Regions from separate parts of the Pantoea sp. X-Soil-MYKO-1785 genome, predicted to be linked through region 3. Evidence: predicted binding sites of a transcription regulator. Region 3 holds the regulator's gene; each other region holds the start of a gene.

Region 1 (5,243 bases), 370 kb from region 3:
CTGCACATCCATCATGAAATTATCAATCAGCGAGTTGCTGTAGGCGATGACATAACGATCGTCGAGGCCGCCACTATAGATAGAGGCGCGGCTCGGGAGTTTTTCTCCGCGCTTACGCGGCGGCATGCGGTAAATCGGGTACTGGAATTCGCCCTGACGGGTATAGCGCGCTTCAACGACCGGCGTGTAGTAGCCGGTGAACTGCACGTTACCGTAGTTATCGGTTCCTTCCATCTGCCAGGCATTCAGGCCAAACTGCTGCAGCTGACGAGTATCAGCACCGGCCATCAGCCAGCTTTCGATGGCGCTATACGTACCGTTCTGACGGCTGTACAGCCCTGACGAGGCAGCCTGAATCTGACGCACCTGCTCGCCAAAGTCCCGGCCATTCACCGGGCGACCTTTGGCATTCGGCTGATTAACCAGCGCCAGTGGCTGTTCCAGTTTGCCATCTTTATATTGCTGACCGCGATCGGTCGGTTTAGAACTACAGCTCGCCAGCAGCGCGATGAGTGCGCCGGTCAGTGCAATCCTGGCCCAGTGTGCTTTCATTATTGTCTCTTTTTATAAATGTTCGTCCCGCGACGATAGCAAAGCGCCCGACAGAATGAAATCCATCCGCTTTCTGCGCTTCGCCATCAGTTCAATAATTGGCCAGATGGTTGATTCCTTCAGCAACTGACTGTAAATTTGACCTTTATGTGCAAAAAGGGGTTGCATCAAATAACGCGCGGAGTATAGTGCGCATCCACGGACGCGGGGTGGAGCAGCCTGGTAGCTCGTCGGGCTCATAACCCGAAGGTCGTCGGTTCAAATCCGGCCCCCGCAACCAATACTTCTGTAGCCGTTTACAGAAGTGACAATGTGAAAGTCGCTAAGCGCAATACGGACGCGGGGTGGAGCAGCCTGGTAGCTCGTCGGGCTCATAACCCGAAGGTCGTCGGTTCAAATCCGGCCCCCGCAACCAATACTTCTGTAGCCTTTTACCGAAGTAGCAAGGTGAAAAACGCTAAGCGCAAAATAAGTGAAAAAGAGTAATACGGACGCGGGGTGGAGCAGCCTGGTAGCTCGTCGGGCTCATAACCCGAAGGTCGTCGGTTCAAATCCGGCCCCCGCAACCAATCATTTAAACACCTGAGAGGGTGTTTTTTTGTTTCTGCCGCTCCTGATTTCTTTTTTCCCCTGTCCGCGGTTAAGCGGCTGCGGATAGCACCTGCTACCCGCCACCCTTTAACGGTGCGCCAGCGCCGCCCCACTCTGCACGTATGCTTTGATTCCCTGCAAAATCGCCTCTGCCACCTGATGCTGATAACGGGTGGTGCGCAACTTACGCTCCTCTTCCACGTTACTGATAAAAGCCGTCTCCACCAGGATGGACGGAATATCAGGCGCTTTCAGAACCGCAAACCCGGCCTGATCCACCGTACGCTTATGCAGATGATTGATCCGCCCCATGCGGTGCAGCACCTCTTTACCGAACTTCAGGCTGTCATGGATGGTCTGCCGCTGCACCATATCGAACATGGTATGGTCGAGATAACGATCGCCGCTTTTGCTGACGCCGCCAATCAGGTCAGATTCGTTCTGGGTCTGTGCCAGGAAGCGGGCCGCGGCTGAGGTCGCGCCGCTGGTAGAGAGTGCAAACACCGACGAACCGCGCGCCGCCCGGCTGGTGAACGCATCGGCATGGATTGAAACAAACAGATCGGCGCGCTGCTTACGGGCTTTGGCCACTCTGACGCGCAGCGGAATAAACACATCTTCATTGCGCGTCATGTAGGCCTTCATGTTGGCTTCTTTATCGATCAACGCTTTCAGCCGTCGGCCGATCTTCAGCACAATATCTTTCTCACGGGTTTTATATTTGCCGTGCGCGCCCGGATCTTCGCCGCCATGGCCGGGATCGATCATGATAATGATCGGACGATCGCGCCCGGCTTTACCCGGTAGCGGCGCCTGCACCGTTTCATTTTTCTCAAGATCGCCCTGATTATAGTCCCTCAGCAACGCCAGCAGCGGATCGTCTTCAACCTGATTCTGGCTCGGATAGAGATCCACTACCAGCCGGTGATTGATCCCCGCCACCGGCGACAGGTTAAAGATCTTCGGTGCTACGCTGCGCTTTAGCTCCAGCACCACCCGCACCGTATTGCTGTCAAACTGGCCGACACGTGCATTTTTAATGAAGGGATCATCTACCCTCACCTGCTTATCGACCCCTTTCAGTACCGTATTGAGGTGCAGGCCTTCAATATCGATCACCAGCCGTTCCGGATGACTCAGGGCAAACTGCTTATATTTCAGCGCCACATTCGATTCCAGCGTCATACGGGAATAGGTTGATGATGGCCAGATGCGTACCGCGACGATATGGTTTTTAGCGGCCATACCGACCCGGCTGACGCTTAACATCAGTAACGCGCCGGTTCCTTGTAAAAATCGTCTGCGTGAAAAGTGGGAATTAAAATCCGACATGCCGCTCCAGCTGCTGTGTAATGTCTAAAAAAGCGCCAGTTAATCAAATGGCGGCGAAAACTTTATCCAATCCAGAAGGTGATGTCACCCCGGAAACCCTAAATAATGCAGGCTGTTAGCGGCTTTGACACCCGAAAAAACGTAAATTTTCGTCAGGATTAGCGCTTGCAAAATCGCAGTGAAAAGAATAAAAATACAAAAAATTCGAATAAACATTCACTGAGGGCTGGCTGTGAAGGAACGTAGTACTGAACTGGTTCAGGGTTTTCGCCATACCGTTCCCTATATCAATGCCCACCGGGGTAAGACGTTTGTCATCATGCTGGGCGGCGAGGCGATTGAGCATGAGAACTTCTCGGGCATCGTTAATGATATAGGCCTGCTGCACAGCCTCGGTATCCGCCTGGTGGTGGTCTATGGCGCTCGTCCGCAGATTGATGCCAGCCTCGCGGAACACCAGCTGGAGCCGGTTTACCACAAGTTTACCCGGGTTACCGACGCGCAATCGCTGGAACTGGTGAAGCAGGCGGCCGGTCGTCTGCAGTTAGATATCACCGCCCGTCTGTCGATGAGCCTCAACAATACCCCGCTGCAGGGCGCGCATATCAATGTGGTCAGCGGCAACTTCATTATTGCGCAGCCGCTGGGTGTCGATGATGGCGTCGATTATTGTCACAGCGGGCGTATTCGTCGTATCGATGAAGAGGCGATTCATCGTCAGCTGGATAACGATGCGATTGTGCTGCTTGGTCCGGTGGCGGTTTCAGTGACCGGTGAGAGTTTCAATCTTACTTCAGAAGAGGTCGCGACCCAGCTGGCGATTAAACTCAAAGCAGAAAAGATGATCGGCTTCTGCTCTGAACAGGGCGCACTGGACAGCGAAGGCAATATTATCTCCGAACTGTTCCCGAATGATGCCCAGGCGCGCATTGATGAGATTGAAAGCGGCGGTGATTATCTCTCCGGCACCGTCCGTTTCCTGCGCGGCGCGGTTAAAGCCTGCCGCAGCGGCGTGCGGCGTAGCCATCTGATCAGCTATCAGGAAGATGGCGCGCTGTTGCAGGAGCTGTTCTCACGCGACGGCATCGGTACCCAGATTGTGATGGAGTCGGCTGAGCAGATTCGTCGTGCCAATATTAATGATATCGGCGGTATTCTCGAACTGATCCGGCCGCTGGAGCAACAGGGGATTCTGGTGCGTCGCTCACGCGAACAGCTGGAGATGGAGATCGATAAATTCACCATCATTCAGCGCGACAATCTGACCATCGCCTGTGCCGCGCTCTATCCGTTTATGGATGAGAAAATCGGTGAGATGGCCTGCGTGGCGGTCCATCCCGACTACCGCAGTTCATCGCGCGGTGAAATGTTGCTGCAGCGCGTGGCGTTGCAGGCGCGCCAGATGGGGCTGCAGAAGCTGTTTGTGTTAACCACCCGCAGTATTCACTGGTTCCAGGAACGCGGCTTTACGCCGGTTGATATTGAGTCGCTGCCTGAGAGTAAAAAAGAGATGTATAACTATCAGCGTCGCTCAAAAGTTCTGATGGCCGATCTGAGCCGCAACACGCTATAAGCGCCAGCAGGACCGGGCGGTTGATGCCGCCCGGCCCGCTTTTCCTGTGATTTATCCTGCCTCGCCCAGCCGCTCAACCAGACCGCTACGCCGCTGCGTTTGCAGCTGAACGGCGCGCTGAAACACCGCTGGATCGCTGTAGAGCGTCAGCAGTTTACGGGCGCGCGTAATCGCGGTGTAAACCAGCTCACGGGTCAATACCGGCAGAAACTGGGTTGGCATCACCAGCGCAGTATGTTCAAACTCCGACCCCTGCGATTTGTGTACCGTCATCACCCAGGCAGTTTCATGCGAGGGTAAGCGGCTCGGCTGAATCGCTTTGATGCTGCCATCCGGCAGCGGGAAAAAGACTTTCAGGTTGCCCTCTTCGTCACGCAGCGTAATGCCGATATCGCCATTGAACAGCCCCAGCGCGCTGTCGTTACGGGTGATCATCACCGGACGTCCGGCATACCAGCGCCCGCCGATTGCGGGGCGTCGGATTCGCTGCAGCTGCATCAGCCGCTGTTCAACCCGCTGGTTAAGGCCCTGCACGCCAAAGGGCCCGTCACGTAATGCACACAGCAGCTGATAGCGACCAAAGGCGGCCAGCACTTCGGCAGGAGACGCCTGTTGCCTGATCAGCTGCAAATAAGGCTGATAGCCCTGCGCCACCTCATCCAGCATCGCCTGATAGGCTTCGCCACTGGTTAACGGCTGATAGCTGAGGTCCTGGTAGCCCGCAGCGAACACTGCCTTCACCTGCTGTGCATCGCCGAGGTTAATCGCCTGAGCCAGCTGGCCGATGCCCGATTTAGCGTCAAAACGGTAACTTTTTTGCAGCAGGCAGATACTGTCGCGAACCGCAGGTGCCAGCCGATCGTCACTGCCCTGCAGCGAACATCCGGTCAGCAAGGCGAGCTGTTCCGCGCGCGCCAGGCTATAGCCGCTTTCGCTACAGCGACAGATATCGCCCAGCACCGCCCCCGCCTCGACCGAAGCCAGCTGGTCACGATCGCCCAGAAACACCACCCGAGCATGGGCCGGCAGTGCGGCGATCAGCTTCGCCATCATCGACAGATCGACCATAGAGGCTTCATCGACCACCAGCACATCGAGATGCAGCCGGTTACCGGCGTGGTAGCGCAGACGCTGGGTGTCCGGCTGCGCGCCCAGCAGGCGATGCAGCGTGGTCGCTTCCGTCGGAAAGCGCTGA
Region 2 (5,243 bases), 3.2 Mb from region 3:
TCTCCTTACAGGGCGAGTTCGCTGTTTAATACCAACGCCAGCAGAGCCTGACGGGCGTAGATGCCGTTCCCGGCCTGCTGGAAATACCAGGCGTAAGGGGTTTTATCGACATCGGTAGTAATTTCGTCGATGCGCGGCAGTGGATGCAGCACTTTCATGTTGTCGCGTGCCGTCGCCAGGTCGGCAGCCCGCAGAATAAACTGCGCTTTGACGTTGGCATATTCCGACGGATCGAGACGCTCTTTCTGCACCCGCGTCATGTAGAGAATGTCGAGCTGCGGCATCACCTCTTCAAAGCTGTCGTGCCGTGACCAGACAATGTTTTTCTCATCCAGCATATCGGTGATGTAAGCCGGCATTGCCAGCGCATCAGGGGCGATAAAGAAGAAGCGGTTGCCGTCAAACTTCGCCAGCGCCTGGGTCAGGGAATGGACGGTGCGGCCATATTTCAGGTCGCCGACCATCGCCACATTCAGCTGGTTCAGGCGACTCTGGGTCTCCTGAATGGTGAAGAGATCGAGCAGCGTCTGGGTCGGATGCTGGTTGGCACCGTCACCGGCGTTGAGAATCGGCACGCCGCCGGAGAACTCGGTTGCCAGGCGCGCGGCACCCTCCTGCGGATGACGCATCACAATCGCATCGACATAGGTGCCGATCACCGAAATGGTGTCGGCCAGGGTTTCGCCCTTTTTCCCCAGTGAGGTGTTGCTGCCGTCGGCAAAACCCACCGCCGATGCGCCGAGCCGATGAATCGCGGTTTCAAACGACAAGCGGGTGCGGGTTGAGGCTTCAAAGAAGCAGCTGGCGATCACGTTGTGCTTCAGCAGTTCCGGCTGCGGATGCGCTTTGAGCTGTGCGGCGGTATGCAGCACCAGTTCCAGCTCGTCACGGCTGAGGTCGTTGATCGAAATAATGTGCTTGCGATATAGCGGGTTAGCCATAGCTTTCTCCTCTGCGCGGCCGGATTGCGGACAAAAAAAAGCCCCTGCTTAAGGGGCTTTTTTATGATCGGGTCGATGACCGAAAGAAACAGCGGCGCCGCCTGCGGTCAGGCGTGATTGAGCGTCAAATTGTCCGCTGCGCTGTAGCATATTTCCTCCGGCAAATTGTGGCGAATTATACCGATTCGCGGCCGGGCAGCAAGGAAAAATCGTGCGCGAGGTAATCGTTTGCGGCACCACCAGCACGGCCTGCCCGGCCTCTCTGACCGGCGCGGATGCAGGCCGGCAATCTGGCGCAGCTGTCAGCGCTGACCGAGCGTCGCCACCATCACCGCTTTGATGGTGTGCATACGGTTTTCCGCCTGATCGAACACGATGCTGTGCGGCGATTCAAAAACTTCGTTGCTTACTTCCATCCCATTATGCAGATCGTACTGTTCCGCCATCTGCCGGCCCAGCGTGGTCTGATCGTCATGGAAAGCGGGCAGACAGTGCAGGAACTTCACCTCAGGATTGTGGGTCAGATCGAGCATCGCCCGGTTGACCTGATAATCACGCAGCAGGGCGATGCGCTCTTGCCACACCGCTTTGGCTTCGCCCATCGAAACCCAGACGTCGGTGTAGATGAAGTCAGCGCCGTTGACGCCGTCGGCAATGTTATCGGTGAGGGTAATTTTACCGCCGGTCTGCTGCGCGACTTTACGACACTGTTCTACCAGCGCGGTTTCTGGCCAGCAGCTTTGCGGTGCCACCAGCCGCAGATCCAGCCCGACCAGCGCCGCCGCTTCCAGCATGGTGTTGCCCATGTTGTTGCGCGCATCGCCGACGTAGACCAGCGTCATCTGGCTGAGCTTTTTGCCCGGCAGGTGCTCCTGCATTGTCAGCAGATCGGCCAGCAGCTGGGTGGGATGAAATTCCGTGGTCAGGCCGTTCCACACCGGCACGCCAGCGTGCTCAGCCAGGGTTTCCACCAGCGCCTGGCCGTAACCGCGATACTGAATGCCATCGTACATCCGGCCCAGCACCCGCGCGGTATCGCGCATCGACTCTTTATGGCCAATCTGGCTGCCGCTTGGGCCGAGATAGGTAACGTTAGCACCCTGATCGTAAGCGGCAACTTCGAAAGAGCATCGGGTACGGGTCGAGTCTTTTTCGAAGATGAGCGCGATGTTTTTGCCTTTCAGGGAGGGGACTTCACTGCCACTCTTTTTAGCGCGTTTTAATTCAGCCGCAAGGCTAAGCAGATAATCTATTTCGGCCGGGGTAAAATCCAGTAGCCTGAGGAAATGGCGCTGATATAGCTGACTCATACAACACTCCGGTAACCATATAAAGTGAATTAAAATTCAATCTAACCGTATGAATATGCATTTTCAAGCCCGGTGAGAATAAACTTTTCGTTTTGTGTAGTGGCGCGACAGGCAGTGTGGGAAAATAATTGTTTATTGCCGAACTCAGAGAGGACATCGTCATGGCATATGAAGCATTATTGGAAGAGCAGCGTGAAGAGACGCGCCTGATCATTGAAGAGCTGCTGGAGGATGGCAGCGATCCCGATGCGCTTTATACCATCGAGCACCATCTCTCGTGCAACAACTTCGATTCACTGGAAAAGGCGGCGGTTGACGCCTTTAAGCTGGGTTATGAAGTGACCGAGCCGGAAGAGCTGGAACTGGAAGATGGCACCACCGTAATGTGCGTTGACATCATCAGTGAATCGGCGCTGAAGCCAGAGCTGATTGATGTGCAGGTTGAGCAGCTGGTGAACCTGATCGGTAAATACAATGTCGACTACGACGGCTGGGGCACCTACTTCGAAGATCCGGACGCCGAAGATGAAGATGACGAAGACGCTATCGACGATGAAGATGATAACGGCATTCGCCACTAAGTCGCGCAGGGCGGGGAATTCTCCGCCTCTCTTCTTTTCCAGCCTCGTTTTAACACCATGAACTACGCACCGTTACTTGAACCGATTTATCAGTTTCTGCACTGCCGTACGCCACAAGCCTGGATTGATGAGGCGCGTAAACCCGAAAATCTGACCCTGTTATTAACCGATCACCTGGTGTGTGAGCTAAAAGCCGCGCAGACCGCAGTCTGGTTGATCCGCAAATATGTGGCTGACAAACCCAGCGGGGAGGCGGTTCTCGGCTGGCTGAAACCGTATGAAGATTTTATCTTCCGCGAAGATGGCGACAGCGACTTTATCAACGCCCATAAAAACCTCACCAAACGCATTATTGTTCGCAATGAACTGCCGTGGGCGGATGAGCTGGTGGAAAAGATGGTGCTGCTGATTAAAGAAGAGCTGCATCACTTTTATCAGGTGTGGGAAATTATGCAGTCGCGCGGGCTGGTCTATCAGAAGATCACCTCCAGCCGCTACGCGAAATCGCTGCTGCGTGAGGTTACCACTCATGAGCCGGAAACGCTGGTCGATAAGCTGATCTGCGGTGCCTATATTGAAGCGCGATCCTGCGAGCGTTTTGCCAGTCTGGCACCGTGGCTGGATGCGGAGCTGGAGACCTTTTATATCTCACTGCTACGGTCGGAAGCGCGCCACTATCAGGACTATTTAGCCCTGGCTGCCCGCATATCCGCGCGGGATATTACCCCACGGGTACAGGCTATTGGAGCAACCGAAGCATGGTTAATCAGCGAACCGGACAGCGAGTTACGTTTTCATAGCGGGGTACCGGCGTTCTGATAAGAGTAAACGGCGCTGTTACGACGGCCGTTTATTTTTTTAATTTAACCGGGTTGATTTCATTAATAATAGAACTTCAAACGTTAATTATTAAGTTAATACGGTTCCGTTACGTCCGCTGAATATTATTTGAGTCATCCCTCACAGAATGTTTTTTCTCTTCTGATCTTTCTCCCCGGAATACGTATATTGCCCTTGCCGAATTAGGGTTGTTATTATTTTAAGCAAAACCTGATTCATGATTTCTCTTTGCCAAAGAGGGGTTGTGAATCAGGTTTTTTTTTGCACCGGGCACAGCCGGTAAACAGGTCAGATACCTTATTCCGGACTGCCGATTTTGCTAACCAGCTTTAAATGGAAGGAGTCATAAAATGAGGGTAAGGACCTGTATTCTGTTATTTATTCCACTGTTATTTCAGCCTGCGCTGGCGCGGGCGGACAATTCCAGCGCGCTATCGCTCTCTGATAATGCTTTCCTGCACGATTCGCAACTTGATCTCAGGCTGCGCAATTACTGGAAGTATCTTAAGGAAAACGAAGCGCAACCGACCGCGGTTCATAACGCCTGGGGACAGGCGGCAGGTCTGGATTTTCGTTCCGGCTATCTGTGGGACTGGCTGGGCTTTGATGCCACCTACACCCGTGCGATCAGGCTGGGTGCCAGCGACAACTTTGCCTCGCGCGGTGTGCTGTACGACAGCGGCGGCAACCGGCAAAAAGCTGACGCACACGGCTTTAGCAAGTTTGGCCAACGCTATCTGAAAGTAAAGCTGGGCGACGAGCAGGCGGGATTCGAGGCGAAAGCGGGCTGGCAAACGTTCAACGATTTTGGCGTGCTGACCAACACTAACCGTTTGTCGCGTAACAGCTATTCAGGCTATAGCGGCGCGCTGAACGGGCAGAATCTGCGGCTGGATTTGGCTTACGTCACCAAAGCTCTTCGCCATGATTCACCGGACAGCCTGGCGCTGCAAACCCAGGACCAGCGGACCATTGCGGCAATCTATACCGGCGCCCTGAGCTATAAAACCGATCGCGGACGGCTCGCCTACGCTTTTGGCGAAGCGGAAGCCTACCAGCGGCGTCATGTTATCGAAGCGAGTTACACCCTCTCGCCACACTGGCGTCTCTCCTCACAAATTTATGGCAGTCAGGCGCTGGCAAATTATAAAAGCATGGCCGCCAGCAAAAGATCGTTCGATGACCACGCCTGGCATTATGTCGGCGAAGCAGACTGGATCAACAATGGATGGACACAAAAATTCGCCGCTGGCTGGACCTCGGCACCTAAAAAGAATGCGGTGGGATATTATGCGCGTCCTTTAACAAAAAATACCCGCGGGCGTTTTAACGCGCTGACCGCTGTCGGCAAAGATTATACCCGTGATAAAGAACTGGCACTGGTGTCGCAAACGGAATATGAAATTTTAAAAGGCGTATTTAGCGGCTTTCAGATTAACTATGGACAGTTTAATTACCGGGATACGCGTATACGCTCCGGGGAAATTGTGCTCATCAACCGCTTCATCGAACCCCATCCCGCCCTGAAAAACTTGTCGATTTCTTCGCTGTTCGGTTATGGCTGGTCATAC
Region 3 (5,243 bases):
CGGTCGCGGCCTGCTTTCGTTTCGATGACGAAGATGAGGTGATTCGCCGTGCCAACGATACGCCGTTCGGTCTGGCCGCCTACTTCTACACCCAGAACCTGCAGCGGGTATTCCGCGTCTCTGCCGCGCTGGAAAGCGGCATGATCGGCATTAACGAATGCGCGGTATCGACCGAACTGGCGCCGTTTGGTGGCGTGAAAGAGTCTGGCCTGGGCCGCGAAGGTTCAGTGCTGGGCATGGAAGAGTATCTGGAGGTCAAAGCGCTGCACCTCGGCGGTTTGGGCTAGCGGATATGAACGGGCGGCGCGGGTCGCCCGCAGACGGAGCATGGGAGCCGTCAGCATGAAAACCGAGCGTTTTGATTTCAATGAGATCGTCGATCAGGCCCACTTCTTTCGCCAGTTCAGCGAGCGTTTTTCGCTGGAGGAGCGGCGGATCTGCGACCTGGATGGATTATGGGATGTGGTCACCGGCGAATCATTGCCGATGCCGCTGGAAATAGAGTTTGTGAACCTGGGGAAAGGGCAGCGACGACGTTATGGCGCGCTGATTCTGCTGTTTGATGAAGCGGAAGAGGAGCTGGAAGGCCAGCTGCATTTTAACGTCAGATGAAAAAGGGCCCCGGCGAGCGGGGCCAAAGGGTTCGTCATGAATCTGACGAGGAATTATTTATACAGCTGAGCGGTGAAGTGATAGTTATCACCGGTGCGCGCTTCAATCACTTTATAAGCGCTGGCACCCTGTTCATCGGCTTTCTGAGACAGCTCAGCGCGATAATCCATCGGGGCTCCCGCTGTACCGCTGATGGTTACGGTGCCCGCAGGCTGCAGAGTCTGCGCTTGCTCGCCGGTTACCAGCTGGGCGGCAGATGCACCGAACGCCATAACGGAAAGCAGGCTGACTGTAGCGATGGTTGTTTTGATTTTCATTTTTCGTCTCCTCAATACGTTCAACAACCTGCGGTGAAAAGAAGAAGCGGGTCGTCGACTCTGGTCTCTCAGGCGCCTTTCACGGCGTCATAACGGTTAATTATTTATACAGCTCAGCGGTGACGTGATAGGTGTCATCCTGGTTGTTTTCGATGATGCGATAGTGGCTGGCGCCCTGCGCATCCGCTTTCTCTGACAGAACCTGACGGATATTGGTCTGATCTCCGTCACGACCGCTGACGCTGATAGTCTGATTCATCGGCTGCAGATTCTGGCTCTGTGCCTGCTGGTTAGAAACCAGGCTGGCTGCGCTGGCTCCCACTGAGAACAGCGAAGCCAGACCGAGTACGGCAATAGCGAATGTGGTTTTCATGGTCAACTCTCCTGAACTGTGTTGCCGTTTCCCACCGAGGCGCATAACCGCGCATCAAAAAGTGGGCTACTGGCGATATGGGGTTGGGCTGAACTTAGTTGTACAGACGGGCGGTAGCGTGATAGTTACCGTTGTTGTACGCCTCAATCACGCGGTAGGCTTTTGCACCCTGCTGATCGGCTTTTTCGCTCAACTGCTGATTAATTTCCATCGGTGAGCCCGCAACGCCGCTGACGCTAATGGTACCCGCCGGTTGCAGATCCTGAGCCTGTGCGGCTGTGACAGATTCTGCTGCTACAGCACCAAAAGAGAGGGCAGAGAGAATGCTCAGGGTGGCGATAGTCGTTTTTACGTTCATATATTTTTCCTCGTCGTCAATTTTTATCTTTTTAGTTGGTGTGATTTGCATCACGAAAAGAAGTATAGAACTAATAACGTAAGAAATTAATACCCCGCTAATAATGTTTTTTTGTGATTCTTTATCCTTATGGCTACTTTTAATAACTCAACGTTATAAAAAACGGCGGAAAAATGACCTTTTCGCCGTTTTTTATTGCAAAAACAGGGAGATAAACCAATTTATCTTTTTGTGCGAAAATCCCTGGTCGATCAGACTGGTCTTTGATTTAGATCTGGGTAATGACGCCAGAGTAGTGATGTAAAGCAGTGTAAAATACCGCAAAAGGTTAAGCAGACCAAAAGGTATGACCAATATTTTCAAAGACGAAAGCAGGTCGAAGTGCGGGCTAACTATTTGTTTTAAAACAGGATGAGGCCGGAAAAGAGGCAGGGGCGGGCAGAAAGGGCTGTTGACCGGTCGCGCGCGGCCCGATCAACAGCCTCGTTATCAGAGTTCCTGTTCAAACAGGTTAAGAATCGCCCCGTGCAGCTGCTTAACCGTAAAGTCGCGCGCGCGGGTAATAAAGATAGTGTCATCGCCAGCGATGGTGCCGAGGATGCCTTCTGATTTACCCAGCGAGTCAAGCAGGCGCGCAATCAGCTGCGCGGCGCCTGGGCTGGTATGAATCACGACCAGCGCATCGTTGTAATCGATGTCGAGCACCAGATTTTTTAACGGGCTGGTGGTAGTCGGCACGCCAAGCTCGGCGGGCAAGCAGTAAACCATCTCCATCTTGGCATTACGGGTGCGTACCGCGCCAAACTTGGTCAGCATACGAGAAACCTTTGACTGGTTAATGTTCTCGAAGCCTTCATCCTGGAGCGCCTGAACGATTTCGCCCTGGGAACTGAATTTTTCTTCTTTTAATAAGGCTTTGAAAGCCTTGATCAGATCGTCTTGTTTCGATGGGTTTCGCATAGGTTACCAATAAATAGAGGGAATAACCGCACATCCGCCCGCGGCAGAGTGGTGATTATGCATTTAAATGCATTTTTATGCAATCGGTTGATTGATGAGCAGGGTTCGGGCGGCTAGCGGGCGGCGATAATAGCAAAGAAATCGTCCCAGACCAAAACCCCTGTCACAGCGCCGAAAGGCGAAGGTTGCAAAGTTGTTATATTATTGGTGGTGTAGTAACAGAAAACGCACGTAGCCGTTCTCTGTCTGCCGACGGCAAAGTTGTCGGTCATTCAGGTATTAAGATGATAAGTAACTTATGAATCCGGCGATCGCGTGTGAAAACACGTAGAATTGACAACGGATACGCGTCATCACCTGAGCAGTTGATTAAGGTCTGACACAGATGGAATTCCGGCTCTTCTCTGCCCCACCTTAATAAGGAGTTAAGAATGAAAGTTGCCGTACTCGGTGCCGCTGGCGGCATAGGCCAGGCGCTCGCACTTCTACTCAAAACCCAGCTTCCCGCAGGTTCAGAACTTTCACTGTATGACATCGCGCCGGTGACACCGGGCGTTGCCGTCGATCTCAGCCATATTCCGACTGCGGTGGCGATCAAGGGATTTAGTGGAGAAGACGCCACGCCAGCATTGCAGGGTGCCGATGTGGTACTGATTTCTGCCGGTGTGGCACGCAAACCCGGTATGGACCGCGCCGACCTGTTCAACGTTAACGCCGGCATTGTGCGTAACCTGATTGACCAGGTGGCGACCACCGCGCCCAAAGCGTTAATCGGTGTGATCACCAATCCGGTCAATACTACGGTGGCGATTGCGGCTGAAGTCCTGAAAAAACACGGCGTCTATGACAAAAATCGTCTGTTCGGCGTCACCACGCTGGATATTATTCGTGCCAATACCTTTGTCGCGGCGCTGAAAGGCAAACAGCCTGGCGAGATTGAGGTGCCGGTTATCGGCGGTCATTCCGGCGTGACCATCCTGCCGCTGTTGTCGCAGGTTTCAGGCGTCAGCTTTAGCGAGCAGGAAGTAGCTGACCTCACCAAACGCATCCAGAATGCCGGAACCGAAGTGGTTGAGGCCAAAGCCGGTGGCGGTTCTGCGACGCTGTCGATGGGGCAGGCTGCGGCTCGCTTCGGCTTGTCGCTGGTGCGGGCGCTTAACGGCGAGGCTAACGTGGTGGAGTGTGCTTACGTAGAAGGGGACGGCGAATATGCGCGTTTCTTTTCACAGCCGCTGCTGCTGGGTAAAAACGGCATTGCCGAACGCAAGCCGATTGGCACCCTGAGCGCTTTCGAACAGCAGGCGCTGAACGGCATGCTGGAAACGCTGAAGAAAGATATCGAGCAGGGCGAAGCATTTGTGAAGCAGTAATCGCCGCCTGAATCCAACAACGCCCGGCTTAGCCGGGCGTTGTCGTTTACAGGCCGCCTGATTTATAGGCGCGTGCGGCCGGTGTCCCGTTGCTGGCCGGCAGTTTCTTGCCCAGCGTTTCCATTCGCATCTGGAAAGGCGGGAACGGCATCTCGATGCCGTGCTGCTCAAATCCGCTCAGAATCAGCTGATGCAGTTCGTGACGCAGCGGCATGCGATGTCCCATCTCGGCTGCATGCACACGCAGTTCGAACAGCTGGATCCCCTGCTGTAAATCGACCAGGAACACTTCCGGCGGCGGCGAATCCAGCACATAACTGCAACGTTCAGCCGCCTGCTTCAGGATGGTGGTCACCTCTTCACTGCTCACCTTCGCCGGTGCCGGGATAGTCAGCACCACGCGCGTCACCGAATCTGACAGCGACCAGTTAACAAACTGCTCGGTGATAAAAGCCTTATTCGGCACAATTATCTCTTTGCGGTCCCAGTCGGTAATGGTGGTGGCGCGCGTATTGATGCGGGTAATGCTGCCAGTCAGATCGCGAATGGTAACGGTATCGCCGATACGAATCGGTTTCTCAAACAGGATGATCAGACCCGAAATAAAGTTGGCGAAAATTTCCTGCAAACCAAAACCCAGTCCGACACCCAGCGCGGCGACCAGCCACTGCAACTTCGACCACTCAATACCAATCAGCGAGAAGCCAATCAGTCCGCCAATCAGCAACAGCAGATATTTGGTCAGGGTAGTGATGGCGTAGCCGGTACCGGGCGTCAGGTTAAGGTGCTGCAACAGCGCCAGCTCCAGCAGCGCTGGCATATTACGCACCAGTTGGGTGGTGATAATAAACACCAGAATGGCGATCAGCACCGAGCCCAGCGTAATCGGCTGGATAGACTCCACGCCCTGCACCGAGGTGCTGACATCCCACAGCTGAATATTCTCCAGGAAGCCGAACGCGGAGTGGATCTCCGACCACAGTACGATCACCGACACCAGCGCAATCAGCGTCAGGATTGAGCGCACCAGCCGCAGGGACTGAGCACTGATGGCATCCAGATCGATCACCGGCTCTTCGATTTCAATCGCGTCGGTATTCTGTGCGCCTTGCTCTTTCTCTTCTTCACTGCGCGCACGGTTAGCCAGCATGTCAGCACGACGCTGACGGGCGCGATCAAAGCCGAGACGACGCCGCTGAATCAGCATCCAGCGGCGGATGATGTGATAGATCACCAGTAGCAGGAACCAGATA

The links. The regulator ArgR, encoded in region 3, controls arginine synthesis, uptake and breakdown. The targets are predictions, from matches to a motif close to ANTGAATAAAAATACANT.
Region 1: argA (amino-acid N-acetyltransferase) is a predicted target of ArgR. The motif match lies at 2,658-2,675, and genes of this name have one in related genera.
Region 2: argF (ornithine carbamoyltransferase) is a predicted target of ArgR. The motif match lies at 2,275-2,292, and genes of this name have one in related genera.

What each region holds. Positions count from the first base shown of each region.
Region 1 covers NZ_AP036000.1:3,351,536-3,356,778, forward strand. The annotation lists gene mltA (murein transglycosylase A) at 1-552, opposite strand, end outside; tRNA gene AC6I8D_RS15865 (tRNA-Met) at 756-832, shown strand; tRNA gene AC6I8D_RS15870 (tRNA-Met) at 891-967, shown strand; tRNA gene AC6I8D_RS15875 (tRNA-Met) at 1,045-1,121, shown strand; gene amiC (N-acetylmuramoyl-L-alanine amidase AmiC) at 1,231-2,475, opposite strand; gene argA (amino-acid N-acetyltransferase) at 2,708-4,048, shown strand; gene recD (exodeoxyribonuclease V subunit alpha) at 4,100-5,243, opposite strand, start outside.
Region 2 covers NZ_AP036000.1:507,900-513,142, forward strand. The annotation lists gene pyrB (aspartate carbamoyltransferase) at 6-941, opposite strand; gene argF (ornithine carbamoyltransferase) at 1,244-2,251, opposite strand; gene rraB (ribonuclease E inhibitor RraB) at 2,413-2,832, shown strand; gene miaE (tRNA isopentenyl-2-thiomethyl-A-37 hydroxylase MiaE) at 2,890-3,651, shown strand; gene AC6I8D_RS02290 (OprD family porin) at 4,023-5,243, shown strand, end outside.
Region 3 covers NZ_AP036000.1:3,724,285-3,729,527, reverse strand. The annotation lists gene AC6I8D_RS17640 (NAD-dependent succinate-semialdehyde dehydrogenase) at 1-287, shown strand, start outside; gene AC6I8D_RS17635 (barstar family protein) at 343-612, shown strand; gene yhcN (peroxide/acid stress response protein YhcN) at 666-929, opposite strand; gene AC6I8D_RS17625 (YdgH/BhsA/McbA-like domain containing protein) at 1,030-1,302, opposite strand; gene yhcN (peroxide/acid stress response protein YhcN) at 1,397-1,660, opposite strand; gene argR (transcriptional regulator ArgR) at 2,150-2,620, opposite strand; gene mdh (malate dehydrogenase) at 3,052-3,990, shown strand; gene mscM (miniconductance mechanosensitive channel MscM) at 4,037-5,243, opposite strand, start outside.